3 regions of the Priestia sp. YIM B13489 genome follow, and region 2 is predicted to be linked to each of the others. Evidence: riboswitches for the same ligand, from Rfam matches in the RefSeq annotation. Region 2 holds a riboswitch; each other region holds the start of a gene.
What was found. Region 2 has a riboswitch for thiamine pyrophosphate ahead of thiM (hydroxyethylthiazole kinase). Riboswitches for the same ligand answer to the same signal wherever they lie in the genome.
Positions count from the first base shown of each region.

Region 1: it holds a riboswitch for thiamine pyrophosphate, as region 2 does, so the genes downstream of both, ACFX4W_RS03475 (thiamine phosphate synthase) here and thiM (hydroxyethylthiazole kinase) in region 2, are expected to answer to the same signal.
Region 3: it holds a riboswitch for thiamine pyrophosphate, as region 2 does, so the genes downstream of both, ACFX4W_RS28740 (acetylornithine deacetylase) here and thiM (hydroxyethylthiazole kinase) in region 2, are expected to answer to the same signal.

Region 1 covers NZ_JBHZOQ010000036.1:319,065-321,333, reverse strand. Annotated here, with positions in the region: gene thiO (glycine oxidase ThiO) at 1-807, opposite strand, end outside; gene ACFX4W_RS03475 (thiamine phosphate synthase) at 791-1,414, opposite strand; TPP riboswitch at 1,537-1,638, opposite strand; gene ACFX4W_RS03470 (hypothetical protein) at 1,801-2,016, opposite strand; gene crcB (fluoride efflux transporter CrcB) at 2,064-2,269, opposite strand, start outside.
Region 2 covers NZ_JBHZOQ010000053.1:2,657,665-2,659,933, forward strand. Annotated here, with positions in the region: gene ACFX4W_RS19335 (MFS transporter) at 1-453, shown strand, start outside; TPP riboswitch at 646-754, shown strand; gene thiM (hydroxyethylthiazole kinase) at 831-1,637, shown strand; gene thiE (thiamine phosphate synthase) at 1,651-2,269, shown strand, end outside.
Region 3 covers NZ_JBHZOQ010000053.1:4,444,980-4,447,248, forward strand. Annotated here, with positions in the region: gene ACFX4W_RS28740 (acetylornithine deacetylase) at 1-1,199, opposite strand, end outside; TPP riboswitch at 1,314-1,416, opposite strand; gene ACFX4W_RS28745 (MupG family TIM beta-alpha barrel fold protein) at 1,632-2,269, opposite strand, start outside.

The sequences.
Region 1 (2,269 bases), on a different contig from region 2:
CTGTAGCTTAGTTGCCCCGATTACGATTCTTCCACCAGTCTTAGGCACTAAGTAAAAACCCTCATCTAAAAAAATCGTTTTAGAAAGCAGCGGCTTATGACTTCGAAGAGCAATACACTCCCCTTTTACGGGAAACACGCGACCTAAATGTTCAGAAGAAATAAAGCGTTTAGCCCATGAGCCTGCTGCAATAACTACTTTTTCTCCGTAAAAAGAGCCTTTGGACGTCTGTACACCTTTTACTGTTTCATTTTCCATAATAAGAGAATGAACATCACAGTATTCGAATATATCTGCTCCGTGATACAAGGCTCCATGAGCAAGAGCTTGCGTTAACTTAGCCGGAGCTAGCTGGCCGTCCCCCGGTATTGTAATGGCTCCGTATATGTCTGGAGAGAGCCCGGGTTCTAACAAACGCGCTTCTTTTACATCGATCCATCTTACATGTTCATCCCATCGGTGGTGCTGAGCAGCTTTTTTCTTTAATACGTGTGCATCTTCTTCTGTTACAGCGACTTTTAATAAGCCTTTTTGAATGAGCTCTACGTCGATGGCCGTTTTTTCTTTTAGTTCCTTCACCAGCTCAGGAAACATGCTTCTGCTCTTAATAGCAAGGTCTAAAAGAGGACCTTCTTCATCAATTTCAGCTTGAGCACCTAAAATACCAGCTGCTGCACTTGAAGCTTCACAACCAATTTGATTTCGTTCAAGAATGGCCACTGATGCTCCTTGTTTTGACAAATGATAAGCGATAGAAGAGCTGATTATGCCTCCTCCGACTAACAGTACATCATAATGCTGCTTCATTTTCTCCACCTCCAGATGTCCATATATGAGAATATTGTTTAATCGCTTTAAGGGGATTTTGCGCAAGCATGACACCAGACATCACAGCTATACCGTGTGCTCCTGTTTGAAGCACCTCTTTGGCATTTACAGGTGTAATTCCTCCAATGGCAATAACCGGTATCTGTACAGCATCTACTACTTCTTTTAGTGCTGCTACCCCTCGACTTTTTAATCCTTTTTTTGAATGTGTTGAATAAATATGTCCGTATAGAATGTAGTGAGCACCATCTTTTTCAGCTTCTAAAGCCTCTTCCACAGAGTGAACTGATTTTCCGACAATAAGAGAAGGAAATACGTCTCTAACACACGAAACATCTAAACTATGATAGGCAAGCTGTACGCCTTTTGCTTTTAAAGCATGCGCTACATCAACTCGGTCATTTACAATAATTTTAGAGAGACAAAATGGCAGGCTTTCTAGCAAACATTGAATCTGCTTTGCCGTTTTCTTTTTTTCTCTAATATGAATGGCACCCGCAAAAGGCTCAATAGCCGTTAAAATGTCCCGAACCTCTTCAATTGGCTGCTTATCTGTTGTAACGACATGAAATTTAGGAATATCCATATGATCGAAACCTTTCCGTTCAGAATAAAAAGAAATTTCAACCACTTCATCTTGTGTAGAGGGCTTTATTACATACAAAAAAACCACTCTACAACGTAGAGTGGTTAGCATGCATCGTTATGTAAACATGATCGCCACTTCCCTACGCTGGTACAAACCAGATCAGGTTCAAAGGGTCCGAAATACATTCGTCTCAGCTTCAAAAAGCTCCCCTAGTGATTGCTATTTATTGATTTTGTTTTCGCACTTAAAATTATAACACAACTAGATGTAAATACAATATCTCTTTATGCTCTTACGGCTCTCTTCCTTTTATAGATGTATCTTTTAAGCTTCTTTACTAAGTAAGAGGTCCGGCGCACCGCATCATTCTGCTTTTTATATGATTAGTAATCGGTATAGTCGTCAAATTCTTCCTTGTCTTTTTCCTTTTTCCGATCCCATATAAACAGCAGGAGTAACATAATAAAAGTTAGAATATAAAAACCGTAAAAAATAAATGCCGCCACAACATTTATAAATAAAAATAAAAAACCGATGATCTGACCTGCAACAGCTACAATCAACAAAATGTATTTCCAAACTTCTGCTTTTCTATCCATTCTCTACTTCTCCGTCTTTTTGTTTTTCCCTACTAGAAACGTTCTCTTTACTTAAATAAAAACGTTCCTGCCAGTAAACCGACTGTAAATAAACCAACTGTTCCCAATGCTGAAATCCCCACGTACGCCAGCATTTTCCGATAAGATTTTTCTCGAATTAACTGTACGGTTTCCACACTGAACGTTGAAAAAGTGGTAAAGGCACCAAAAAAACCAATGCCAATCATTAAAAATATTGAATCATCATAAGCAT
Region 2 (2,269 bases):
GTTATTACGTTTGGCTCTATTGCGGGGGCCGTAGTGCAGGTTACGATTTTTGGCTGGATTTTAAATAAGTTTGGTGAAAAAAGAGTGATTTCGTTTTGCTTGATGATGACGGGACTTTTTATTTTACTTACGCTGTTTGTGCACACGTACTGGCTTATTATTGTTGTGACATTCATCGTCTTTTTAGCAACAGATATTTTACGTCCGGCAATCAGCACGCAAATGTCGATGATGGCACAAGACGACCAAGGGTATGTAGCCGGACTAAATTCTGCTTATACAAGTCTTGGGAATATTATTGGACCCGTTGTAGCAGGCTTTCTTTTTGATATAAACATTAATTATCCGTACGTATCAGCTGCACTTGTACTGCTGCTTTGTTTTCTTTTATCTTTAAGAGCAGGGAAGGACAGAAAAACAGCTGTGAGAAATCAAGCGGTTCAAGAGAAATAACCATAAGGAAAAAATGATAGAATTCTTAGGGAATTGAAGACCTCGAGTAGCTTACTGGAGGTCTATTGATTATTCTTTTAGGAATGGTGTAAGGTTTAAAGCGCCACTCACCCTATAGAGAAGCTTTATTTTATCGGCAAAACAGTGAAATGGTTGCAAATAAAAAAGGTTAATAGTAAACTTTAAACGTAACAAGAATAGTATGGGAGCTTGCGCGGGGCAGGCTGAGAGTACAGGGACGCCTGTTGACCATTTGAACCTGTTGGATAATGCCAGCGCAGGGAATGTGAGTACATACCAAAGCACTTTGCGCATGCAAGGTGCTTTTTTGTCTTTTTTTTGCAGTGTTAAAACTAAATGAAAAGAGTGAAAAAAACATGGATATTAGTAAAATTTCAGCTCAATTAGAAAAAGTAAGAGATACAAGTCCGCTTGTTCATAATATTACGAATGTTGTGGTAACCAACTTTACAGCAAATGGACTGCTTGCACTAGGAGCTTCACCTGTTATGGCTTATGCGAAGGAAGAAGTGGCTGACATGGCACGAATCGCCGGAGCGCTTGTCTTAAATATGGGTACACTGACGGCTCAAGAAGTAGAAGCGATGAGAATAGCAGGAAAATCAGCAAATGAAAATGGCGTGCCGGTTATTTTCGATCCTGTAGGAGCCGGAGCGACACCGTTTCGTACAGAAGTAGCACGTCAGCTTGTAGAAGAATTAAATATGGCAGTTATTCGTGGTAACGCTGCTGAAGTTGCGAATGTCGTAGGCGAGTCATGGCTCATTAAAGGCGTTGATTCATTAGAAGGGCAAGGAGACGTCATTGAACTTGCTGAAAAAGCAGCGAACAAATTAGATACGGTGATTGTTATCACGGGTAAACAAGATGTAATCACAGATGGAAACAAAACGTATACAGTAGACAACGGTCACCCGTTATTTACGAAAGTGACGGGGACTGGGTGTCTGCTAACATCAATTATAGGAGCTTTCGCTGCTGTAGAAAAAGAATATGTCGAGGCAAGCGTTGCTGCTTTAAGTTTTTACGGAGTGGCAGGTGAAATCGCCGCAGCGAAAAAAGGTGAAGAAGGGCCGGGAAGCTTTCAAATTGAGCTGTTAAATCAGCTTCATCTTTTATCTGGGCAGGATATTGAATCATATGCAAGAGTACATCAACGTTAAAAGGAGCCGGAAAATGACAAATGAAGAAATCAAAAAGCTGCTGCAAGTTTATTTTATAATGGGCAGCAATAACTGTAAAAAAGATCCGAAAGAAGTGTTGAAAGAAGCAATTGAAGGCGGCGTTACCGTGTTTCAATTCCGTGAAAAAGGCGAGGGTGCCTTAACAGGAGAAGCGAAATATCAGCTGGCGAAGGAACTTCAGCAAATTTGTCAGCAGCACAGCGTTCCTTTTGTGGTGAATGATGATCTAAACTTAGCGATCCGCTTACAAGCAGATGGCGTTCATATTGGACAAGAAGATGAAAAAGCTCATATTGTTCGAGAGAAAATAGGAAAAGGAATTGTGGGCGTCTCTGTTCATAATGTACAAGAGCTGCAGCAAGCGATAAGAGACGGGGCGGATTATGTAGGAATGGGACCTGTTTTTCCTACTTCTACAAAAAAAGACGCAAAAGCAGTGCAAGGTACAAAGTTAATTGAAGAAGTGCGAAACCAGAATATTGACTTTCCAATTGTAGGAATCGGCGGGATCACGCCTGAAAATGCCAAACAAGTAGTAGAAGCAGGTGCAGATGGCGTTTCTATTATTACCGCGATTAGCTTAGCAGCGTCTCCAAAAGAAAAAGCAGCTC
Region 3 (2,269 bases), 1.8 Mb from region 2:
AATTGTTCATTCACAGCATGTGCATTTGCTAAATTTCCCGGACCGTAAATAGCTGCCGGAATTCCCGCATCAGCTAGCCAACCGCCATCTGTTACGCTAGTTGACACATCGATTGGGGGCTTTTTCCCTTCAATTTGTTCATGAGTATTTGCAAGCAGCTGTACTCCAGCATGATTTTCATCAATTTCTAATGACGGGAAGATTTCTCCTCTGTCTTCAATCATTGATGTGCCTCCCCATTCAAAGGTTGGCAGGTTATCTTTTAACCATGGATCTGCTTTTGCAATAGCTAAAATGTATTCTTCCACTTCTTTTGATACTTGGTCGTATGATTCATTGGGATAATAGTGAACGGTGATCCACAGCCTGCATTCATCTGCAATAAACGCAGCATGCCTTCCCCCTTCGATTACTGCTGGATTAATCGTATTTGTTCCCGGCAAAAATCCTGGATAGCTTTTTGTAACAGCCCAGTGGCGCTCCAATTCTTGCAGCCCTCCGATCACTTTTGCCATCTTCTCAATAGCACTCGCAGCTAACAGACCTCCTCCAGCATGAATCATACTTCGGCGTGTACCGTCATGATAGGTTTTACTGCTTTTTATCGTAATCCATCCCGTGATCACTCCGCCTTGACCTTGAATATGTAAATCACTCGTATCAGCAACAAGCGCAAAGTCAGCTGTATATCCTTTCTGACAGCATTGCAGCGTACCTGCCTCTCCCACTTCTTCTCCTACAACGGATTCAAAAATCAAGTCTCCCGGCAGTTCGATTCCTGCTTCTGTTAAAAGCTGGACTGCAAATAATGCTCCTGCCAAGCCGCCTTTCATATCAGCAACTCCGCGTCCGATTATCATGTTGTCTTTTACCACAGCTTCAAACGGATTTGTCTCCCACTTTTCATTTTCTTGTACCTCAGCTACATCCATATGCCCGTTAATAATTAAGCTTTGATAGTCAGCTGATTTTTTCCCTTTTAGCGTGCCCACTACAATAGGATCGTTGCAATATAAATCCCACATATCGATGGAAAAACCGCAGCTTTTAAGGAAATCTGCTACGTAACGCTGCGCTTCATGAGAATTTCGTGCAGGAGGCGCCGGCGTTTTATATGAAACAAGCGTTTTTACTAACTGGATTAGCTCCCCTTTGCGCTCCTCTACCTGTTTGACAATCAAATCAATTGTTTCTTCCATGTATGACACCTTCCTTTACGCATAAAAAAACACTTCTTTCGCAGGAAAGAAGTGTTTTTGTTTATATACAAAAAATTATTATAACGAGTTCGTAAGGAAATACCATACAAAACATCCATTACAATACCTCTTTCCTACGCTAGTATTACCTAGTTCAGGTTATAAGGGTTAAGACTTCTCGTCTCTCTCAGCTTAGAAAGCACCCCTAGTGGCGTTGTATCTCTATAAAATTAAACGATTATCATATGTTTACCTGTAATAGTTTTATCATAGTAAAGCGTTTTATTCAATAGAAAGGTTCATGATTCAGCAATGAAAATAGTTTCCTTTTTAGTAAAATAAAAAGCACACACCTTTTTTAAGCAGTGTGTGCTCTTTACTTTTATAAGCTTACTAGTTAGCGGCTTTTTTAAAAATACGCGGTTTTTCCATTTAGACAGTGACAAGCTCAAGTTTTTGCCCCGGTCTCACTAACGAAAGCAGCTCATGATCTTCTTCTATTACATACCCAATCACATTCACATTAGCATTTGCAGGCAAATTCGTTTTAGCTATTTGAACCTCTCCTCTGTAACGTCCGTAGCCATCATTGTCCATTGTAATTGCTCCCATTCTGCGCTCTACTGTATGAAATGGCGGCACTGGTTTTACAGATCGAGTATCAACTAAACGCAGAACGTCTTTTGATACATCCGGACGCACGCTGTACGTTCCCTCTATATGAGGTGAACGAATGCGCAGCGGAATAATACGGCTTTCTTGATATTGAACCAAACGCTTTAATAAACTTGAACCGGCGCATGGATCTCCAATATAAACCTCTGCTACTCCGCATCCGTATAAATCTACTGCAGAGGTAAAAGGACATCTATTACGGTCTGTTTCTCTAGTAGGAAGACCTTGATAAATAGGGCCTCTTTTTTCGTCTTCTCCAGGAATATAAGCGCAGACTGGAATCCGAAGTTCATTAAATAAATCTGTCTGCTGTTGAAAAAACGTTTCTTCAAGCCCTGTTTCAGGCCGCGGATAAAAATTATGCCATGCAAGCAGCTGATGATGATGAAGACCTG